3 regions of the Mesorhizobium sp. M8A.F.Ca.ET.161.01.1.1 genome follow, and region 2 is predicted to be linked to each of the others. Evidence: predicted binding sites of a transcription regulator. Region 2 holds the regulator's gene; each other region holds the start of a gene.
The links. The regulator PhoB, encoded in region 2, activates phosphate uptake and scavenging genes when phosphate is short. The targets are predictions, from matches to a motif close to TGTCATNNANCTGTCAT.
Positions count from the first base shown of each region.

Region 1: EN804_RS09650 (esterase-like activity of phytase family protein) is a predicted target of PhoB. The motif match lies at 4,049-4,065, and genes of this name have one in related genera.
Region 3: EN804_RS13435 (RNA degradosome polyphosphate kinase) is a predicted target of PhoB. The motif match lies at 2,232-2,248, and genes of this name have one in related genera.

Region 1 is NZ_SRTD01000003.1:197,134-204,929, forward strand. Features, by position in the region: gene EN804_RS09640 (trimethylamine methyltransferase family protein) at 1-1,470, opposite strand, end outside; gene EN804_RS09645 (FAD-dependent oxidoreductase) at 1,484-3,895, opposite strand; gene EN804_RS09650 (esterase-like activity of phytase family protein) at 4,178-5,647, shown strand; gene EN804_RS37190 (hypothetical protein) at 5,687-5,911, shown strand; gene EN804_RS09660 (MATE family efflux transporter) at 5,966-7,426, shown strand; gene EN804_RS09665 (MFS transporter) at 7,457-7,796, opposite strand, start outside.
Region 2 is NZ_SRTD01000005.1:167,186-174,981, forward strand. Features, by position in the region: gene pstC (phosphate ABC transporter permease subunit PstC) at 1-387, shown strand, start outside; gene pstA (phosphate ABC transporter permease PstA) at 391-1,242, shown strand; gene pstB (phosphate ABC transporter ATP-binding protein PstB) at 1,239-2,042, shown strand; gene phoU (phosphate signaling complex protein PhoU) at 2,068-2,775, shown strand; gene phoB (phosphate regulon transcriptional regulator PhoB) at 2,794-3,483, shown strand; gene EN804_RS15055 (ROK family protein) at 3,749-4,993, opposite strand; gene xylF (D-xylose ABC transporter substrate-binding protein) at 5,258-6,298, shown strand; gene EN804_RS15065 (sugar ABC transporter permease) at 6,440-7,792, shown strand.
Region 3 is NZ_SRTD01000004.1:380,002-387,797, reverse strand. Features, by position in the region: gene EN804_RS13435 (RNA degradosome polyphosphate kinase) at 1-2,167, opposite strand, end outside; gene EN804_RS13430 (zinc-finger domain-containing protein) at 2,335-2,580, shown strand; gene EN804_RS13425 (FAD-dependent monooxygenase) at 2,601-3,839, shown strand; gene EN804_RS13420 (TIGR02117 family protein) at 3,857-4,522, opposite strand; gene EN804_RS13415 (amino acid ABC transporter ATP-binding protein) at 4,637-5,440, opposite strand; gene EN804_RS13410 (amino acid ABC transporter permease) at 5,465-6,622, opposite strand; gene EN804_RS13405 (amino acid ABC transporter permease) at 6,627-7,796, opposite strand, start outside.

The DNA of each region.
Region 1 (7,796 bases), on a different contig from region 2:
GGGCGGCTCGAAATCGGCAAGGATGCGTTTCCAGACGCCGGTGGCGCGTTCGGTGGCGTTCTTCGAACCGCTTTTCGTCCAGTTGCCGAAATTCGACCAGTCGGCCACCAGCGGCTCGTAGAAGGCGGTGCGGTAGCGCGCCATCGTATGGCCAGCCGAGAAAAAGTGGCCGCCCGGCTGCACTTCGGCGATCGCCTCGAAGCCAATTGCGTCGTCGTCGCCGGGCGTCGCGGCGCAGAGTTCGGCGACCGTCTGCAGCGCCTCGATATCGGTAACCAGCTTTTCCAGGGAAACACTCAAGCCGCCTTCCAGCCAGCCGGCCGCATGGATGCAGACGGTGGCGCCCGACAGCACCGAGCCCCAAAGCGCGAACTGCGTCTCGTGCGCCGCCTGCGCGTCCGAAATGTTGGCCGCGCTGCCGCCGCCCGAGCGCCATGGCAGACCGGTGAAGCGCGCCAGTTGGCCCGCGCCCAGTGTGGCCTTGACGTGCTCCGGCGTGCCGAAGGCCGGCGCGCCCGATTTCATGTCGACATTGGAGGAGAAGGAACCGTAGACCACCGGCGCGCCCGGCCGCACGATCTGCGCCAGCGTCAGCCCGGCCAGCGCTTCGGCATGCTGCAGCGTCAGGGCGCCGGCCACCGTGATCGGCGCCATCGCACCGGCCAGGCAGAACGGCGTGATGATCAGCACCTGCCCCGCCTTGGCGAAATCGATGATGCCTTGCGCCATCGGGATGTCGAGCTGGCGCGGCGAGTTGGTGTTGATGACGGTGTAGCAATGCGCGCCCGAGCGGAACTCGTCTTCGGACAGCCCGCGGGCCAGCCTGATCATCTCGAAACTGTCATCGACCTGCGGCGTGCCGCGCGCGAACACGAACGGGAATTTGTCCGACAGGGTCAGCTGCGCCCGATTGACGGCATAGTGGCGAAAACGATTGTCGATGTCCTGCGGCTCGATGCACGGCCCCAGCATGTGCAGGACATCGAAATGCTGCACCAGCTTGATGAGTTCCTCGAAGGCGACCAGCGTTCCGGGTCGCCGGCCGCGGTCGAGATCGGTGACGTTGGGCGCGCCGGAGCCCGCCAGGAATGTCATCGAACCCAGTTCGAGCAACAGATCGCGAGCACGCGCGCCTGCATTGGCGTGGATCGATCGCGGCGCCGAGGCCAAGGCTGGCATCACCATGTCGCGGCCGATGCGCACCATGTCGGTCTCGGGATCGACCAGCGCGCCGGCGCGGGCGAGCACTTCGCGCGCCTGCGGCAGCAGCACCTTGATGCCGAGCTCTTCCAGCACCCGCAGCGCCGTGTCGTGGATCGACGCCACCTGGTCGTCGGAAAAGATCGGCTGCGGGAGGAATGGATTCTTCAGCGACCGGTAATTGGGCTTGCGGCTGGATTCGCTGCCCGCCTCGCCGGTGCGTCCGCGCCGGCGTTCGCGCCTGCTGTCTCGTGCCGCCTCATCGATCATCGGAAGTTCCTCCTCATTGCCGCATCGCCTTGCCCTGGGGATCATAGGGCGAGGCAGAGATGACCCGCGCAGGCCGTTCGACGCCGACAATGTGTACCGAAAGCGCCGTCCCCTCCCCGGCGAAATCGTCGTCCACCAACGCCAGCGCGACGCTCTTGCCGATCGTGTAGCCAAATCCGCCGGAGGTGACGAAGCCGACGCGCCGGCCGCCATGCCAGACCGGCTCGAAGCCGCTGGCATCGGCATCGACGGCGTCGATCTCCAGCGTCACGATCCGCTGCGCGGCGCCGGCGTCTCGTTCCTTCAGCGCCGCGTCGCGGCCGACGAAATCGCCCTTGTCGAAGGCGATGAAACGATCGAGCCCGGTCTGGCCGGGCGTGTAGCCCTGCGTGAATTCGCGCGACCAGATGCCGAAGCTCTTCTCCAGCCTGAGCGCATTGAGCGCGTAATAGCCGATCTCGGCCAGGCCGAGGTCCTCGCCGGCGGCAAGCAGCGTTTCGCGCAATGTGGCGTGCATGGTCATGGGGCAGCTGATCTCGAAGCCGAGTTCGCCGGCGATGGAGAGACGGGCAACCCGCGTGTGCACCATGCCGACATCGAACGCGCCGCAGGCCATGAACGGCAGCGCCTTGCCCGACACGTCCTGATGCGTCGTTCGTTCCAGGATCTTGCGCGCATTCGGTCCGGTCAGCAGGAATCCGCTCATCACATCCGAAATGTCGGTGACCGTGACGCCTGCTCCCGCGTGGCTCTCGAACCAGCGCAGGTGAAATTCCCGGAGATAGTAGGAGCCCATCAGCCAATAGTCGCCGCCGCCCCAGTTGATGACGGTGAGATCGCCCTTCAACCGCCCGTCCGGCCCGAGCATCGGCGCCAGCCGCGCCTGGCCGGCTTTCGGCAGCCGGCAGGCGAGCAGCCGGTCGAGCCACGCCTCGGCGCCCGGCCCTGAAATCGCGTAGCGCGAATAGGCCGAGATATCGATGAGGCCGGCGGCACGGCGCACCTGCAGCGCTTCGTCGCCGACGATGTCGAAGGCGTTGGAGCGCTTGAGCGTCGTGTTCTCGCGAAAACCCATCGGCGCGAAATAGGCCGGGATTTCCAGCCCCCAGGAGGCCGTCCATTCGCAGCCGGCAGCAGCCATCCCGTCATAGGCGCCGGGGCGTTTCAGTGGCCGGCCCGCCGGCAATCGCTCATTGGGAAAGGTCATGACGAAGCGGCGTGAATAGAACTGGCGCGTCGTCTGCCTGAGATATTCGCGGTTGGCGGCGAAGGCGCCATAGCGGGCGATGTCCATGCCGAAGATGTCGGCCTGCGGCTCGCCATAAATCATCCATTCGGCCAGCGACTTGCCGACGCCGCCGCCCTGGCTGAAGCCGGCCATGACGCCGCAGGCGACCCAGTAATTTTTCAGGCCGCGCACCGGACCGACGATCGGATTGCCATCGGGGGTGAAGGTGAAGGCGCCGTTGACCCATTTGCGAATGCCGGCCGTCGCCAGGCAGGGAAAGCGTTCATGCGCCTTGGCGAGTTCCGGGCTGATGCGGTCGATGTCTTCCGGGATCAGCTCGATGCCGTAGTCCCACGGCGCGCCGTCCATGTTCCAGTGCTTCGGGTTCTGCTCGTAAACGCCGAGCAGCACGCCCTTGCGCTCCTGGCGCAGGTAGGAAAAGCCGTCGAGATCGACGGCGAGGCCGATCTCCCGGTCGAGCGCCGCGATCTCGGGAATGTCCTCGGTGACGAAATAGTGATGCTCCATCGGCGTCACCGGCAGGTCTACGCCAGCCATGCGGCCGAGCTGCTTGGCCCACAACCCGCCGGCGTTGACGACATGCTCGGCAACGATGGTGCCCTGCTCGGTGACGACATCCCACTGGCCGTCGGCGCGCGCCTTCAGCTCGACCACGCGGTTACGCAGGATGACATCGGCGCCACGCTTCTTGGCAGCACCCGCATAGGCATGCGTCGTGCCGTAGGGATCGAGATGACCTTCGTTGGAATCGTGCAGGCCGCCGAGCACGCCGGTGACGTCGACGATCGGGCAGATCGCCTTGATCTCGTCGGGCGTAACCAGCCGGGCGGTCTCAATGCCAACCGATTGGAACACCGCCCACGCCGATTTCAGCCACTCCCAGCGCGCCGGATCACTGGCGATGTTGACGCCGCCGGTCATGTGCAGCCCGATATCCCAGCCGGATTCGGCCTCGATCTCGCGGTAGAGGTTGATGGTGTAGTCCTGCAGCGCAGCGACATTGGGATCGGCGTTGAGCGCATGGAAACCGGCCGCCGCGTGCCAGGTCGAGCCGGCGGTCAGTTCGGCGCGCTCGATCAGCGCCACATCGCTCCAGCCGAACCGCGTCAGGTGGTAGAGCACCGAGGCGCCCACCACGCCACCCCCGATGACAACTGCGCGGTAGTGCGACTTCAAGGCTTCCCTCCCGGTCTGTCAGTGGCGGCACCATATACGCACTGTACATAAGTGTCTAGTGCACGGAATGCTGCGGATGGGCGATCAACAATCTCATGCCGTCCCAGCGTTTTCATCGGCACTTGGAGATCGCCGCTGGTCGGCCCCGCGCACTGTCACGCAAGCATCATGTTGACGCCTTAGATCGCTCTCGGGGAGGCATGCGCGGCATCATCGATGCGGCACCTCTTTCCGTTTGTCCTTCGGCCGCTCCGGCATGCTTCGTCACAAAGAGGATTGTCCATGAAACATTTGCACCGAACCGCCTCGCTCGGCGTCGCGCTGGCCTTGTTCACCGCTCTCAACCCGGCGCTTGCCGACGGCGTGGCCTACGTCAACAAGGGCCTGGTCGGCGTCGGCCGCATCCCGGCCGACCAGCGCGACAAGTTCGGCGAGACCTTCGGCTCGGGCTCCGGCATGGCGATCGACACATCCGGCTGGACGCATGATGCGGGCACCTACAAGGGATCGCTCTGGCTCCTGCCCGACCGTGGCTACAATGTCGCCGGCACCACCGACTACCGGCCGCGTCTCAACATCATCGGCATCGAGTTCACGCCTGTCGCGCCAGGCGCTGCTCCCGCCGCCGGCCAGGAGCAGACGGGCGTCAAGGCGACGCTTGCCGACACCATGCTTCTCACCGACGACAAGGGCGCCGATGCCACCGGCCTCGATCCACTGTCGGATGTGCGCCCGGCCGCCGGCGACATGCCGATGCTGCCCGTCGCCACCAACGGCAAGCTCGCCCTCGACAATGAGGCTATCGTGCGGCTGCCCGACGGTTCGATGTTCATCTCCGACGAGTACGGGCCCAACATCTACAGGTTCTCCGCGCAAGGCCGCCTGATGTCGGCGACCCAGCCGCCGGCGGCCCTCGTGCCGATGCGCAAGGGGGCGCCGAACTTCTCCTCCGACAATCCCGGCCCGGGCGCCGCCGACCCTGATCCGAAGGATCCCGAAACCGGGCGCCAGAACAACCAGGGTCTCGAAGGCATGGCGATGACACCGGACGGCAAGTTCCTGATCGCCGTGCTGCAGTCGGCTCCGAGGCAGGATGGCGGCGATTCACCCTCGACACGGCAGAATACCCGGGCGCTGGTCTATGATGCCTCCGACCTCGCCCATCTGAAGCTCGCGCATGAATATGTCGTGCCGCTGCCGGTGTTCAAGGATGCCAAGGGCAAGACCAAGGTCGCCGCGCAAAGCGAGATCGTGGCGCTTTCGGACACGTCCTTCCTGATGCTGGCGCGCGACAGCGGCAACGGCCAGGGCTTGAAGAAGGGTGACGCGTCACTCTACCGCCAGATCAACATCGTCGACCTTTCGGGCGCGACCGACATCGCGGGCGGCGCGTTCGACGCCGCCGACAAGCCGGTCGCGCCCAAGGGCGTGCTTGATCCGTCGGTGACCCCGGCCAAGCTGACGCCGTTCATCGACATCAACGACGCCGGCGAACTCGGCCGCTTCGGCCTGCACAATGGCGGGGCGAAGGACCACAATGAGCTCTCGGAAAAGTGGGAAGCGATGTCGGTCGCGAGCATCCTCGATCCGAAGCTGCCCGACGACTATTTCCTGTTCGTCGGCAACGACAATGACTTCCTCGCCCAGGACGGCTTCCAGGTCGGCGCCCCCTACAAGGCCGATGACGGCGCCGATGTCGACACCATGCTCCTGGTCTATCGGGTGACGCTGCCGGGTCTCGGCAAGAAGTAACGATCACCTCACAAACGGGCGCGCCTGGCGCGTCCGCTTGTGCAGGTTGTGGAGGCTTACTTCAAGAACTCGGCGTCCTTCGGCACGCCCGCATCGATCGGCTCGGCCGTCCTGCTCGACACGGCCATGATCTTGCCGGCGGCCGACAGGTTGGGCCGCACGAAGACCTGGGCGGGCTCCGTTGACCCGGCTGTCGAGGTCGATGATGTCCCATCATGGCGCGAACGCCTTGGACCGTCCGCCTACATCGACCTGTCCGGTTGAATCTGCGATCATCGCGCACTGGACTCGAGATAGGCCTTAGTTATGGACGAAAAAATGCCCGCGCGTCGGCGCACCGGCGACCTGACCAGCGGCCCGATCCCGCGCACGCTGCTGCTGTTCGCCCTGCCGGTGCTCGGCTCCAATGTGCTGCAATCGCTGAACGGCTCGGTCAATGCCGTCTGGGTGGGCCGATTCCTCGGCGAATCGGCGCTGACCGCGACCTCGAACGCCAACCTCGTTCTGTTCCTGATCCTCGGCACGGTGTTCGGCATCGGCATGGCGGCCACCATCCTGGTGGCGCAGTCGGTCGGCGCCCGCGACCTGCCCGAGGCGCGCCGCATCGTCGGCACCAGCGCCACTTTCTTTTTCCTTGTTTCGGTGGTGTTCGCGGTCTGCGGCTGGATCTGGGTCGATGCCATCCTGGGCGCGCTTGGCACGCCGGCCGACGCCTTGCCGCTGGCGCGCTCCTACCTGCGCATCATCTTTGTCGCCGTGCCGATGATGAACCTTCTGTCCTTCGTCATGACCGTGCTGCGCGGTGCCGGAGATTCCCGCACGCCCTTCATCTTCATGGCGCTGGCGGTGGTGCTCGACATTGTGCTCAATCCCCTGCTCATCCGCGGCATCGGCCCGTTTCCCGAACTCGGCATCGCCGGTTCCGCCACCTCGACGCTGATCGGCCAGACCGTGAGCGTCATCGCCATCCTAGTCGTGCTCTACGCGCGCAAGCATCCGTTGCGGCTGGCCGGCGCCAATCTCGCTCTGCTGCGCCCCGATCCGGCGCTGCTGCGCATCGTCGTCTTCAAGGGCGTGCCGATGGGCCTGCAGATGATCGTCATCTCGGCGGCGGCGCTGACGGTGATGGGCATCGTCAACTCCTATGGTTCGCAGGTTGCCGCCGCCTACGGCATCGCCGCGCAGCTCTGGACCTACATCCAGATGCCGGCACTCGCCATCGGCGCCGCGGTCTCTTCGATGGCGGCGCAGAATGTCGGCGCGGGCCGCTGGGACCGGATCGGCCGCGTTGCCGCCTCCGGCGTCGGCTTCAATCTCGTCCTGACCGGCGCCCTCGTCGCGCTGCTATGGGTCTTCGACCGCTCGATCCTGGGCCTGTTCCTGAGCAGTGACAGCGCCGCCATCGATATCGCTGCCCACATCAACACGGTCGCGTCCTGGTCGTTCATCCTGTTCGGCATCACCATTGTGCTGTTCGCCACGGTGCGCGCCACGGGGGCCGTGATGCCGCCGCTGATCATCCTGGTGATCTCGGTGCTCGTCGTGCGCACCGGCTTCGCCTATTACATGCGCGGCGTGATCGGCGAGGAAGCGCTGTGGTGGAGTTTCCCGGCCGGTTCGATCGCCTCGCTGGTCCTGGCTGCGGCCTACTACCGCTTCGGCGGCTGGCGCAGCTTGCACATGATCGAGAACAGGCCGGCTGCCGGCGAACCGCCCGACACCGGCCTTGGCATGCCGCGCCAGCGCGCGAACATGACGCCTGAAACGCCGCGCGGGTGAAGCACGGCTGCCGGCCAGTTGACGGCTGTCTCAGCGTCTTTGCCTGAGCCCGAAGGCAAGCGCCACCAGCGCGAAGACGATGATCATGACCGCGAAGGCCAGGCTCGCCGCGACAGGGCTGGAATAGGTCGACACGACCCCGATGCCGATGACAGGCAAGGCGTTGCCGACAAAGCAGCAGACGAAGAAGCTGGACACCACTTCGGCACGGCGATCCTGCGGCGCGATCTCGTTCACCACCTGCAGGCCGCCCCGGTAGCCAAGGGCGGCCACGACACCGCAGCAGGCCGTCGCCACGATCATCAATGCCATCGAGGCCAGCATCTGCGCCGCCACCACCAGCAGCACGCTTGGGATCATCAAGGCCAGG
Region 2 (7,796 bases):
AAGGACGTGTTCGACACGGTGCCGTCGGTGCTGAAAGAGTCGGCCTACGGCATCGGTTGCACGACCTGGGAAGTGACGCGGCGCGTGGTCATTCCCTATACCCGGATCGGTATCATGGGCGGCGTCATGCTCGCCCTTGGCCGTGCGCTCGGCGAAACGATGGCCGTCACTTTCGTCATCGGCAACGCGCACCGCATCTCGACTTCGCTGTTCGCGCCCGCCACGACGATCTCGGCGACCATCGCCAACGAATTCACCGAAGCCGTTGGCGATCTCTACACCTCCTCGCTGGTGGCGCTCGGCCTGATCCTGTTCGTCATCACCTTCCTCATCCTTGCCATCGCACGCTACATGCTGATGCGCATCGACGCCCGTACGGGAGCCTGACCAATGTCGACAGCCGCATCGCTTCACCAAAGCCGCAAGCGCAGGAATGGCGTGATGATGACGCTGTGCGTCGTCGCCGCCGGCATTGGCCTCGCCTGGCTGGCACTTATCCTCGGCGCGCTGCTCTACAAGGGCCTGTCCGGCGTCTCGCTGGCCGTTTTCACCGAAATGACGCCTCCGCCCGGCGACGCCGGGGGCCTGCTCAATGCCATCTACGGCAGCGTGGTGATGACGATCATCGCCGTGATCGTCGGCACGCCGATCGGCGTGCTCGCCGGTACCTACATGGCCGAATACGGCCGCTTCTCCAAGCTCACCACCATCGTGCGCTTCATCAACGATATCCTGTTGTCGGCGCCATCGATCATCATCGGCCTGTTCGTCTACGAGTTGATGGTGCGGCCGATGGGACATTTCTCCGCCATTGCCGGCGCCGTTGCGCTGGCCATCCTGGTCATTCCGGTCGTGGTGCGCACCACCGAGGACATGCTCAACCTGGTGCCGAACGCGCTGCGTGAAGCCGGCACCGCGATCGGCGCGCCGCGCTGGGTGGTCATCAAATCTGTCGCTTACCGCGCCGCGCTCTCCGGCATCGTCACCGGCATATTGCTCGCCATCGCCCGCATCTCCGGCGAGACGGCGCCGTTGCTCTTCACCGCGCTCAACAACCAGTTCTGGTCGAGCAATCTCAACGCGCCGATGGCCAGCCTGCCTGTCACCATCTTCCAGTTCGCTCTCAGCCCCTATGAGGAATGGCAGCAACTGGCATGGACTGGCGCACTCATAATCACCCTGACGGTTCTCGGCCTGAGCATTTTCGCCCGCAGCCTTACCGGACGCAGAGAGGACAGATGAAACCGATGTTGTCCACCGAGTTGAACACGCCCGAAGTGGCCGTGGATAAGGCCAAGATCGAGGTCAAGAACCTCAACTTCTACTACGGCCAGTCGAAGGCGTTGAAGGATATCAGCCTGTCGCTGCCCGAGCGCAGCGTCACCGCCTTCATCGGCCCGTCGGGCTGCGGGAAGTCGACGCTGCTGCGCGTCTTCAACCGCATCTACGAGCTCTACCCGAAGCAGAGCGCCGACGGCCAGGTGCTGCTCGACGGCCAGAACATCCTCGACCGCTCGCAGGATCTCAATCTCCTGCGCACCAAGATCGGCATGGTGTTCCAGAAGCCGACGCCGTTCCCGATGTCGATCTACGAGAACATCGCTTTCGGCGTCCGTCTCTACGAGAAGATCAGCAAGTCCGAGATGGACGGCCGTGTCGAACAGGCGCTGAAGCGCGCGGCATTGTGGACCGAGGTCAAGGACAAGCTCAACGCTAGCGGCCTCAGCCTGTCGGGCGGCCAGCAGCAGCGTCTTTGCATCGCCCGCACCGTGGCGGTGAAGCCGGAAGTCATCCTGCTCGACGAACCAGCCTCGGCGCTCGATCCGCTGTCGACCGCCAAGATCGAGGAACTGATCGACGAGCTGCAGGCCGACTATACGATCGTCATCGTCACCCACAACATGCAGCAGGCGGCGCGCGTGTCGCGCCAGACGGCGTTCATGTATCTGGGCGAACTGGTCGAATTCGACAAGACCGAGAAGATCTTCACGTCGCCTCGCGAGAAGCGCACGCAGGACTACATCACCGGCCGCTTCGGCTGATATCACGCATACGAGGACCAGGATCATGGCCGAACACACAGTCGCAGCCTTCGATGAGGATCTCGGACAGATCAGCAGGCTGATCAGCGACATGGGCGATCTCGCCGGCACGATGGTCGGCGGCGCCACCAAGGCTCTGCTGAATTCCGACAACGCGCTGGCACAGCGCGTCGTCTCCGACGACGCCATCATGGATGCGCGCCAGCGCGAACTCGACGACCGCGCCATCACCCTGATCGCCAAGCGCCAGCCGATGGCCGACGATCTGCGTCATGTCGTCGGCTCGATCCGCATGGCGGGCGACCTCGAGCGCATCGGCGACCTTGCCAAGAACATCGCCAAGCGTGTCGGTTCCGTCGGCCTCACCGCGACGCCGCGCGACCTGTCGCACTCGATCGATTCCATGGCGCAGCTGGTGCTGATCCAGGTGCAGGGCGTGGTCGAGGAATATGCGGCCGGCGATGCCGCCGCCCTCGCCAAGCTCAGGAATGACGACGAACGCATCGACGTCAAATACACCTCGGTGTTCCGCGAACTGCTGACCTACATGATGGAGGATCCGCGCAACATCACGGCTTGCACGCATCTCTTGTTCTGCGCCAAGAATCTCGAGCGCATCGGCGACCATGTGACCAACATCGCCGAGAATGCGTATTATGTGCTGACCGGAACGCAACTGCCCGCCAATCGTCCGAAGCAGGACGAGACGGCGATGTCGGCGCCGGCGGCTTGACGATAGGATGATCTGCCAATGATCGCGCCACGCATCATGGTGGTGGAGGACGAGGAGCCGCTCGGCGTGCTCCTCCGCTACAATCTGGAATCGGAAGGCTACCAGGTCGAGGTGGTGACGCGCGGCGACGAAGCCGAGATCCGCCTCCAGGAGAATGTGCCCGACCTCCTGGTGCTCGACTGGATGGTGCCGGCTGTTTCCGGCATCGAACTCTGTCGGCGCCTGCGAATGCGGCCCGAGACCGAGAGGTTGCCGATCATCATGCTCACGGCGCGCGGTGAGGAGAGCGACCGCGTGCGTGGCCTTTCGACCGGCGCCGACGACTATCTGGTCAAGCCGTTCTCGACGCCGGAATTCATGGCCCGGGTCAAGGCGCTGCTGCGTCGCGCCAAGCCGGAAGTGCTGTCCAGCGTGCTCAAGGTCGGCGACATCGTGCTCGACCGTGAATCGCACCGGGTCTATCGCAAGAAGAGCGAAATCCGGCTCGGACCGACCGAGTTCCGGCTGCTCGAATTCATGATGCGCCATCCCGGCCGGGTGTTCTCGCGCAGCCAGTTGCTCGACAATGTCTGGGGCGAGACGATCTATATCGACGAGCGCACGGTGGACGTGCATGTCGGTCGCCTGCGCAAGGCGGTCAACAATGGCCGCATGCCCGACGTCATCCGCACCATCCGCGGCGCGGGCTACGCGATCAGGGAAGACTAGGTCCAGGGCGGCTACGCCCCTGACTTCGTCATCCACGAGCGGAGCAAGGAGCGAAGCGACGCGGCGCAGACCCGAGGATCCATGCCGGGACCTCGACGCGTCGCCGCAGTGCAGAATTCTGCGCCGTTGCACTCTACGATCGAGGTCACGGCATGGATCCCAGGGTCTCCGCGACGCCGCTTCGCGGCTGCTCCGCCCAGGGATGACGACCTTGAGGGCGCTCGGCCAACCTCCAGCATTGGTGGTGATTCACCGGAGCGTTCGCTCAGGCCACGCTCTTCCCAGCACTGCCTCTCGCCTGCACGCCCGGCGCGAAAATCTCCTGGTCGACGAAGGTCAAGGCGCGCATGGCGCAGCCTTCGCGAATGAGCGGCAGTTCGTTCGGCTCGGTGTCGAAGGAAATCGATTCCGAATGCTGGCCGCCGGCGGTCTGGGCGATGGCCTCGCGCAAGGCCGGCTCGATCAGATCGAAGGCGGCGGCACTGACACCGACCATGGCGACCGGCGCCGGGTCGATCAGCGCGAACAGGCTGCCCAGCCCATAGCCCAGCGCCTCGCCCGCCTTGCGATAGGCTTCGCGCTCCGGTCCGTCTTTCTCCCTTGCCGTCGCGGCGAGTGTCCGCATCTGCGCGTCGCTGACATCGGCGACCGGTTCGGCGTCCTCGCCAAGCTGCCTGGCATTACGCCAGATGGCATAGTTGCCGGCATAGGCCTCGACGCAGCCGCGCCGCCCGCAACGGCAGAGCGCGCCGCCCGGGCGATGGATCATGTGGCCGAATTCGCCGCCCGATGAATGGGTGCCGGTGAACAGTTCGCCCTTGAGCACCAGGCCCATGCCGATGCCGTGCGAGAGCAGGATGGCGATGAAGTCGTCGCGGTAGCGTTGAGGGTCGCGCCAGCGCAACGCCACCGCCATCATGTTGCAGTCGTTCTCCATGGTGGCGGGGATGCCGAATTCGGCTTCGAGTATGTCGGCGAAGGCAATGTCCGTCTGCGGCGTGATCGGCGACCACAGCATGGCACGCGCCTTGGTGTCGGTGATGCCCTGGATCGCCAGCGCGATGCGGGCAACACTGCGGATATCGAGATCGGGGTCCTCGATGCGGCGGCGCACTATTGCCGTGCATTCGCCGATCAGCGCCTCGCGCGACATGGTCAGCGTGTCCAGCCGGCGCTGCTCCTCGGCGACCACCTGGCCGGCATAATCGATGACGGCGACGGATAGGAAATTCAGCGACAGCACCACGGTCATCACAGCCGCGGCCTCGGGGTTGAGGCCGAGGCCAACCTGCGGCCGGCCGCGTTTGAGTGAGCCGGCCTCGTTCGGCTTGCCTTCGGTCAGGATACCTTCGCCGATCAGGTCGGCGGATATCGCCGATATGGTCGAGTGGCTGAGGCCAGTGGTGGCGGCGATCTCGGTGCGCGAGGGCTGACCATCCCGGCGCACGGCTGCAATCACCATTGCGCGGTTGCGCCGGCGCAGATCGTCGTGGCGGATTCCCACCGACATGCTTTCCCTCCCGGTTGCCGCGGTTCTTGATCCCCCTCGAATACCTCCGGCAACAGGGTCAAACACTGGCAGAAGCGGCCGGTGCTGTCATTTATTTATTGCGAGGCTCGAAAAAAAATTTCTGGCACCTCAAAATCCATCAGAATCGATGTTGACAGTGTTCTGGCGATGGACCAGTGTTTTTTCGAGGCTCGAAAAAATAGAGCCTTTGTGCCGGCCTTCGGGCCAGTTTGGTCGCGCCATACGCGGCGCAGGGAGGATATCATGAAGAGATTCACAGCCGCCATCCTGGCGGGTGTCGCCATGTCGCTGACACTGGTGTCGGTCGCGCAGGCGAAGGACAAGGTCATCGGCGTTTCCTGGTCCAACTTCCAGGAAGAGCGCTGGAAGACCGACGAGGCCGCCATGAAGAAGGCGATCGAGGCCGCGGGCGACAAGTACATTTCCGCCGATGCGCAGTCCAATCCCGGCAAGCAGCTGACCGATGTCGAGAGCCTGATTTCGCAGGGCGCCAATTCGCTGATCATCCTGGCGCAGGATGCCTCGGCCATCGGTCCGGCGGTGCAGAAAGCGCTCGACGAGGGCATTCCGGTCGTCGGCTATGACCGCCTGATCGAAAACAAGGACGTCTTCTACCTGACCTTCGACAACAAGGAAGTCGGCCGCATGCAGGCCCGTGAAGTGTTCAAGGTGAAGCCTGAAGGCAACTACGTCTTCATCAAGGGCTCGGGTGCCGACCCGAATGCCGACTTCCTGTTCTCGGGCTCGATGGAAGTGCTGAAGGAAGCCATCGACTCGGGCAAGATCAAGAATGTCGGCGAGGCCTATACGGACGGCTGGCTGCCCGCCAACGCCCAGAAGAACATGGAGCAATTCCTCACCGCCAATGACAACAAGGTCGACGCGGTGGTCGCGGCCAATGACGGCACCGCCGGCGGCGTCGTCGCGGCGCTGACGGCGCAGGGGCTCGCCGGCACCGTGCCGGTCTCTGGCCAGGACGGCGACCACGCCGCGCTCAACCGCATCGCGCTCGGCACCCAGACCGTGTCGGTGTGGAAGGACGCGCGTGAACTCGGCAAGAACGCCGCCGAGATCGCCTCGCAGCTCGCCGACGGCAAGAAGATGACCGACATCGCCGGCGTGAAGGACTTCACAACGCCTGGCGGCAACACCGTCAAGTCGCTGTTCCTGACCCCGGTCGCCATCACCAAGGATAATCTCAACCTCGTCATCGACGCCGGCTGGATCAAGAAGGACGAAGTCTGCGCGGGCGTCGCCGCCGGCAGCGTTGCGGCCTGCAACTGAGTTTGACCGCTTGAAGAAATGAAGGCGCCGCGGCCCAAAGCCGCGGCGTTTTCTCAAAAAGATTTGTGTTTCCGCATCACGCGGATAGCTTCTAGGCTGGCTTCGGCATCCGCGTAGACGGCCAGCCGGTTGGAGGAAATCATGACCGATACGACGTCCAACCCGCAGGCCGATACCGCGCGCGCCTCGGAACTCGGCGCGGTCGCCCGGTTCCTGAAGGCGACCGAGATCGACACCCGCATGCTCGGCATGATCGGCGCCCTGCTGCTGATCTGGGTCGCGCTGCATGTGATTTCGAGCCTGCGTCTCGGCGTCAATCCGCTCGATTTCGACAGCCGCACGTTTCTCACGCCGCGCAATCTGTGGAACCTGTCGGTGCAGACGTCCGCGGTCGCCATCATGGCTTGTGGCATGGTGCTGGTCATCGTCATGCGCAACATCGACCTGTCCGTCGGTTCCGCCGAGGGCCTGATCGGCATGGTCATGGGTTTTGCGCAGGTGCATTTCCTGGTTCGGTTCGTGGGGCTTGAACTCGGCAACCCATGGATCTGGGTCCTGGCTCTGGTCATCGGCCTGGCGCTCGGCCTTTTGATCGGCGCCTTCCAGGGCTTCGTCATTGCCTATCTCGAAGTGCCGGCCTTCATCGTCACGCTGGGCGGCCTGCTGGTCTGGCGCGGCGCCGCCTGGTGGGTCACGTCAGGCCAGACGGTGGCACCGCTCGACGCCACCTTCCAGCTGATGGGTGGCGGCCCGGCCGGATCGATCGGCGCCACCTGGAGCTGGGTCGTGGGCATCGTCGCCTGCCTGGCCGTCGTGTTCGCGCTGTTCAACGGGCGCGTGCAGCGCAAGCGCTTCCGCTTCCCGCTGCGGCCGGTCTGGGCCGAGACGCTGCTCGGCGCCGTCACCTGCGCCGTCATCATGGGCGCGGTCTGGCTGGCCAACTCCTATCCATGGCCGATCGGCATCGTGAACCGCTACGCGGCCGCCAACAACATCACCGTACCCGAGGGCGGCCTGTTCATCGCCCACGGCATCGCGATACCGGTGCTGATGGCGGTCGCCGTCGGCCTGGTCATGACCTTCATCACCAACCGCACCCGTTTCGGCCGTTATGTCTTTGCCATCGGCGGCAATCCGGAAGCGGCCAATCTCGCCGGCATCAACACGCGCTGGATCACCATGAAGGTGTTCATGATCATGGGCGTGCTGGCCACGATCGCGGCCGCCATTTCGTCGGCCCGGCAGAACTCCTCCACCAATGTGCTTGGCACATTGGACGAGCTGCTCGTCATTGCCGCGGCCGTCATCGGCGGCACGTCGCTTGCCGGCGGCTCGGGAACGATCATCGGCGCCATGCTCGGCGCATTGCTGATGCAGTCGCTGCAGTCGGGCATGGTGCTGCTCGGCGTCGACTCGCCGCTGCAGAGCATCGTCGTCGGCGCCGTGCTGGTCATCGCGGTGTGGCTCGATACCGTCTATCGCAAGCGGGTTTAGGGAT
Region 3 (7,796 bases), on a different contig from region 2:
GCTTGAACTGCGCGATTCGCTTGGGCGCATGCGATTTCAGCGCGTCACCCCGTCCCGACAGGCTCGGATTGGTCATGAAATATTCCTGCGCGTTGAACGGTTCCTCGCCCTCCTCTAGCACCACGCGCCGGGAGGTTCCATCAGCCAATACGTCGAAACTTTGCTGATTGTCCATGATGTTGCCCAGCATGATCTGGCCCAGAATCTGTTCATGCACAGTTGGATTGGTGATCGGCACCATGGTCTCGACGCGGCGGTCGAGATTGCGCGGCATCAGGTCGGCCGAGGAGATGTAGACAATCGCCTCGTCCGCGGGAAGGCCATGGCCGTTGCCGAAGCAATAGATACGGCTGTGCTCGAGGAACCGGCCAACGATCGACTTGACCCTGATGTTCTCCGACAGGCCCGGCACCTGCGGCCGCAGACAGCATATGCCGCGCACGACGAGGTCGATTTCCACGCCGGCGCGGCTGGCATCATAGAGCGCATCGATGATGATGGGATCGACGAGCGCGTTCATCTTCATCCAGATGCGCGCCGGCCGTCCCTCCAACGCATGGGTAATCTCGGCTGAAATGTGCTGGAGGATGCGGTTCCTCAGCGTGAAGGGCGAGATCGCCAGCCGCATTTCGGCGGTCGGCTCGGCATAGCCGGTGATGAAATTGAACAATTGGGCGACGTCGCGGGCAATCGTCGGATCGGTGGTGAAGAAGGACAGGTCGGTGTAGATGCGCGCCGTCACCGGATGGTAGTTGCCGGTGCCGAGATGGACGTAGTTGCGCAGCTTGCCGTCCTCGCGCCGCACCACCAGCGACATCTTGGCGTGGGTCTTGAGTTCGAGGAAACCGAACACGACCTGCACGCCGGCGCGTTCGAGATCGCGCGCCCAGCGGATGTTGGCTTCCTCGTCGAAACGCGCCTTGAGCTCGACCAGCGCCGTCACCGACTTGCCAGCCTCGGCCGCGTCGACCAGCGCACGCACGATCGGGCTGTCGTTGGAGGTGCGATAGAGTGTCTGCTTGATCGCCACCACTTCGGGGTCGGCCATTGCCTGGCGCAGGAACTGCACCACCACGTCGAACGACTCGTAGGGGTGATGGACGACGATATCCTTCTCGCGGATGGCGGCAAAACAGTCGCCGCCATGCTCGCGGATACGTTCGGGAAAGCGTGGATTGTAGGGCGTGAACTTCAGGTCGTCGCGGGGAACGGAGACGATCTCGGAGATCTGGCTGAGCGCCAGCGGCCCGGTGAGCACGCTGATGCGGCTCGACGAGACGCCAAGCTCGCCGGCGACGAAATCGCGCAATTCCCCCGGCATCAGCATGTCGAACTCGATGCGGATAACCGAACCGCGGCGGCGACGCTTCAGCGCCGTTTCGAACAGCCGCACAAGGTCTTCCGACTCCTCTTCGACCTCGATATCGCTGTCGCGGATGATGCGGAACGTGCCGGAGCCCTTGACCTCGTAGCCGGGGAACAGCTTGCCGATGTAAAGGCCGACCGCCTCCTCCAGCGGAATGAAGCGGACATGGTTCTTGCGGTCCGGAAGGCGGATAAAGCGCTTCAGCGCCACCGGCAGGCGCAGCAATGCGCTCATCTCCTCGCCATTCTTGCGGTGGCGAAGCTGCAGCGCCATGGAGAAGCCGAGATTGGGAATGAACGGGAACGGATGCGCCGGGTCGATCGACAGCGGGGTGAGCACTGGAAACACCTGGTCCTGGAAATGCTCTTCCAGCCAGACCTTTTCGTCCTTGGTCAGCGCATCGCGGGTGATGCTCTCGATGCCTTCCTTGTTGAGCAGAACCGTGAGTGCCGAAAGGCTCTTCTGCTGGTCTTCCTGCAGCCGCTCGACTTCATGCAGCAATTGTTCGAGCTGCTGTTCGGGGGTGCGTCCGTCCGGGCTCTTCAGCACGATGCCCTCGCGCACCTGGCCGGCAAGGCCGGCGACGCGCACCATGAAGAACTCGTCGAGATTGGCCGCCGAGATCGACAGGAAGCGGACGCGCTCCAGCAGCGGGTGATGGGTGTTCAGCGATTCTTCGAGAACGCGGCGATTGAACTGCAGCCAGGAGAACTCGCGGTTGACGAAACGGTCCGGATTGCCTTCCGGGCTCGCTGCCGTGACGTTGTTGAATTCGCTCTGTACCGGCTTCAATTCGTTCATGATTCCTGATCTTCCGCCCGCTTTAGCCGGTTAACCGGCTTAACTTATCCTGTGGCAGGCTTTTGCGACAGTTCTCTGACAGGCTTTTGCGACAGTTTGATTTCATCGAACTTGCAAACAGGCTTGATATGATCCAGATGCAGAGAGACTGCGTTAAGGAGACGACGATGGCAGGCGGTTCCATTCCCCATTTCCAGAACGATGCGGGCCATCCGGCAATCGACATCGGGGTCAAGGAATTCATGTGCACGGGCGCCAACCCGCCTTTCGATCATCCGCATGTGTTTCTCGACATGGGCGACGACAATGAGAAAGTCTGCCCCTACTGCTCGACCCTCTACCGCTATTCGCCAAAGCTGAAGGCGACGGAAACCCTGCCCGCGGGCTGCCTCTACATCGACCAGGCCGCCTGAAGCCTTTCGCGGCAAACCGGATGGACGACACGCGCTCCCGGCAAGTCGTCATCGCCGGAGCTGGCATTGCCGGACTGACCGCGGCGGTTGCCTTCGCCGAACGCGGTTATCCCGTGCAGGTGTTCGAGCAGGCGCAGCGCCTTGAAGCGGTCGGCGCGGGCATCCAGCTCTCTCCCAATGCGACACGCATCCTTCGTCAACTCGGCGTGCTCGACCGACTGCTGTCGGCGGTGGTAAGGCCGGAGGCCGTGGTATTGAAGGACGCAAGGACGTTGCGCCAACTGGCGCGCGTGCCGCTAGGGGAAGCCGGCGAGAGCCGCTGGGGCGCGCCCTATCTCGTCGCCCACCGGGCCGATGTGCAGAGCGCGTTGATGGCACGGGTTGCCGAGATACCTGATATCCATCTCACCGTCGGGGCGCGCGTCCAAAGAATTGCGACTGGCAGCCATGGTGTCACGGCGGCCGTCGAGATAGGTGGCAATACGGCGGAGGAACAAGGCTCCTTGCTGGTCGGCGCCGATGGCGTCTGGTCGTCGGTGCGCGAGCTTGTCGATGCACAAAGGATGGCATCGCCAAGAAGCCGTTTTTCGGGAGAGTTGGCCTGGCGCACCACCGTCGCGGCAGACAGCAGCGCCGGGCGGGCCTTCGCCGCGATCGGTGCAGCCGATTGCGTCACGACTTTCCTGCATACGGGTTTCCACATGGTCGTCTATCCCGTCAGTAAGGGCGACGCATTCAACCTCGTCGCCTTCACCAAAGGCGAGCGCATTACCGAGGGCTGGTCCGGCCATGCCGATCCCGGCATACTCGCCGCCGCCATGCGCGGCACCGCGCCAGGACTCGTGAAGCTGGTGGAAATAGCCGGCCCGTGGCTGACCTGGCCGCTGCATACCGTCGAACAGAGACAGCCTTGGACAATGCCAGCCGGCATCGCGCTGATCGGCGACGCCGCGCACGCAATGACGCCGTTCGCGGCGCAAGGTGCCGCCATGGCAATCGAGGACGCCGCGACGCTTGCCAACCTCCTCGCCGACTTCCCCGGCGACCTGACACAAAGCCTCACCATCTGGGAGCACCTAAGACGACCGCGCATCGAAAAGGTGCTGAAACGCGGCGCGCTCAACCGCCTCGCCTGGCACGCCCGGGGACCGGTGGCATTGGCGCGCAATCTGGTCCTGGCGACTCGGCCAGGAGAGAAGCTCGCGGCGGATTTGGATTGGCTTTACGGCTGGGAACAGCAGAACATCATCCGTCGCTGAAAGCAACTGCGGCAAAGCTAATTATACAGCCGCATCGACAACCCAAGCGATGCCGGCAGCGGGTTCCACCAGCCGGTGCGCAGGCCGGCAGTGCGCAGTGCGGCCGCAGCCCAGGTGTTGCAGCCGATCAGCGCGTTGAAACGGCCATTGGCCTCATAAAAACGGTCGAAATTGGAATAGGCGGCATTGTCGATGACGATCGGGCCGCTCGGTCCCTGCTGAAAACTCGCTTCGACAAAGTCGAGCAACGCGGCAAAACGGTCCTCGTCCACGTCGAAGCCGGCGATATCGGGGCGCGGCTCGGAGATATCGCCGGCGACGTCGACATGCATCACCGAAGCATCGAGTGTCAGCGCCTTGAATACCGGCAGCGCCTTCACTTGCGACCATGTCGGCGTTTCCAGGTAGAAGGCGCGCCCGCCCCAGCCGAAGACGAGGTAGCGCACTTCGGGGGCGTCCGAAGGCAGGCCGGCATCGGCAAGAAAACGGAAGCGCCGGCGCACCCCGTCATCCACCGGAATGGCGATGTCGGTGTGGATTGGGTTCTTCAGCACCAATATGCGCCGCGTGCCCTCGCCTGCGGCAGCCGTGGGCCAGAGCGGCCGCGGCACCAGCGTGCCGAGCGACAAAGCGAGCACCACTGCGGCAACCAGCATGACCAGCAAACGCAGGAGTTTTTTCATCGGTGCGGCTTCGCGATTCGTCGCGGCTCAATGGAGAAGATCATTATCCGATCGGCCAGACGCAAAAAGCCCGGCCATGGCACGGCCGGGCTTCCCCTGATTCCAGTGAAGCGCTCAGTGCAGAATCTGCGACAGGAACAGTTTCGTGCGTTCGTGGCGCGGATGGTCGAAGAACTCGGCCGGCGTGTTCTGCTCGACGATCTGGCCCTGATCCATGAAGATCACCCGGTTGGCGACTTTCCGCGCAAAACCCATCTCGTGGGTGACGCACAGCATGGTCATGCCTTCCTCGGCCAGCCCCACCATGGTCTCCAGCACTTCCTTGATCATTTCAGGGTCGAGCGCCGAGGTCGGCTCGTCGAACAGCATGATGCGCGGGTTCATGCACAGCGAGCGTGCGATCGCCACGCGCTGCTGTTGGCCGCCGGAAAGCTGGCCCGGATATTTGTTGGCCTGCTCGGGAATCTTGACACGCTTGAGGAAATGCATGGCGATTTCCTCGGCCTGCTTCTTCGGCGTCTTGCGCACCCAGATCGGCGCCAGTGTGCAGTTCTCCAGGATGGTCAGATGCGGGAACAGGTTGAAGTGCTGGAACACCATGCCGACCTCGCGGCGCACCTCGTCGATCTTCTTGAGATCGTTGGTGAGTTCCTTGCCGTCGACGATGATCTTGCCCTTCTGGTGCTCCTCCAGCCGGTTGATGCAGCGGATCATGGTCGACTTGCCGGAGCCGGACGGGCCGCAAATGACGATGCGCTCGCCGCGCATCACTTTCAGGTTGATGTCCTTCAGCACATGGAACTCGCCGTACCATTTGTGCATGGCGACGATGTCGATGGCGACATCGGTGGTGGAAATCTGCATCTTGGCGGCGTTGACCTTGATCTCTTCCGCGCTGACGGCGTTTTCGGTGGCCATGGCTGGGTCCCCTTGTTCTTTTGTTTAGCGTTTGTAGCCGGTGTCGAGCCGGCGTTCCGTGTACATTGAATAGCGCGACATGCCGAAGCAGAACAGCCAGAAGACGAAGGCCGCGAACACAAGACCGGATTTCGCGGTCTGCGCCGTTGCCCAGTTGGCATCGGAGAAGTTCTGCTTGACGATGCCGAGCAGGTCGAACATCGAGATGATGAGGACCAGGCTGGTGTCCTTGAACATGCCGATGAAGGTGTTGACGATGCCGGGAATGACCAGCTTCAGCGCCTGCGGCAGCACTATCAGGCCCATCTTCTGCCAGTAGCCGAGGCCGAGCGAATCGGCGCCTTCATACTGTCCCTTCGGGATCGCCTGCAGGCCGCCGCGCACGACTTCGGCCATGTAGGCGGCGGCAAACAGCGACACGCCGATCAGCGCCCTCAGATATTTGTCGAAGGTGACGCCGGCCGGCAGGAACAGCGGCAGCATGACGCTGACGAAGAACAGCACCGTGATCAGCGGTATGCCGCGCACGGCTTCGATGAAGATGACGCACAGCATCTTGACGATCGGCATCTTCGAGCGCCGGCCGAGCGCCAGCACAGTGCCCAGCGGCAGCGACACGGCGATGCCGACGAAGGACAGGCTCAGCGTGATCAGCAGCCCGCCCCAGCGTGAGGTTTCGACATGCGGCAGGCCGAATATGCCGCCGACCAGAAGGAAGAAGGAAACGATCGGCAGCACCAGGAACAGCAGGATCGCGTTCAACCCCTTGCGCGGCACACGTGGCATCAGCATCGGCACCAGCAGTGCCACGAACAGGATGGCGACCAGGATCGGCCGCCAGCGCTCCTCGACCGGATAGGTGCCGAACATGAACTGGCCGAACTTGGCATTGACGAAAGCCCAGCAGGCGCCGCTCCAGCCGTCGGGCTGAATGCCGCCTTGCGCAACGGTCGCGCAGACCGTGCGGTCCGGCCCGGTCCACTGTGCGTTGATGAACGCCCAGTTGATGACCTGCGGCAGTACCCAGGCGACGATGACGATGCCGAGGATGGTGAGGATGGTGTCGCCGACCGAACCGATCAGGTTCCTGCGCACCCAGGCGACGGGACCGCTGACGCTCGCTGGCGCGGGCTGCGCCAGCGCCATTTCGGTCCGCACCCAGGACATGTCGTGTTCCTGCATGGCTCTACCTCTCCACCAGCGCCATTCTGGCGTTGACCACGTTCATCACGGCCGAGGTCACCAGGCTGAGTATGAGATAGGCGATCATCATGATCAGCACGCCTTCGACCGCTTGTCCGGTCTGGTTCAGAACCGTGCCGGCTGTCGCCGTCAGGTCGGGATAACCGATGGCAATCGCCAGCGAGGAGTTCTTGGTCAGGTTGAGATACTGGCTGGTCAGCGGCGGAATGACGATGCGCATGGCCTGCGGCACCACGACCAGCCGCAGGATCGACCCGGATCGCAGACCAAGCGCTGCCGCCGCCTCGGTCTGGCCCTTGCTGACGCCCCTGATGCCGGCGCGCACGATTTCGGCGATGAAGGCCGCCGTGTAGCAGGATAGCGCCAGATAGAGCGACAGGAATTCCGGCTTGACCTGGAAGCCGCCGGTCAGGTTGAACGTCGACTGTTTTGGAAGATCGAAGCTCAGCGGAAAGCCGCTCAGCACGTAAGCGAGCAGCGGCAGGCCGACGATCAGCGCGGCGGAAGTCCAGAACACGGGAAATTGCTGGCCTGTCGCCATCTGCCGCTGACGCGCCCTGCGGGCGACGAACCACGACATCGCGATGCCCACGACGAGGGCGACCAGGATCAGCCAGGAGCCGTCGCCCCAGACCGGGCGCGGAAAATAGAAGCCGCGCTGGTTGAGGAAGGAGCCGAAGGGCAGATGATAGGAGTCGCGCGGCGCCGGCAGCACGGCGAGCACGCCGGAATACCAGAAGAAGATGACCAGCAGCGGCGGGATGTTGCGGAAAATCTCGACATAGACCGTGCAGATCTTCTGGATCAGCCAGTTCTGCGACAGGCGACCGATGCCGATGATGAAGCCGATGATGGTGGCGGTGATGATGCCGGCGGCGGCAACGATGATGGTGTTGATCAGGCCGACGATGATGGCTCGGCCATAGGTCGAGTCCGACGTATAGGCGATCGGCGTGTCCGATATGTCGAAGCCGGCGCGCCCCTTGAGGAAGCCGAAGCCCGAGGCGATGTGCAGGCGATGCAGATTGTCGATGACGTTCTGCACGATCCACCAGATGGAGCCGAACAACAAGACGACGACCAGCGTCTGGAAGAAGAGACTGCGTATTCTCGGATCATTGACGAAGGAGCCGCGGCTCGGCTCCTCGCGTAG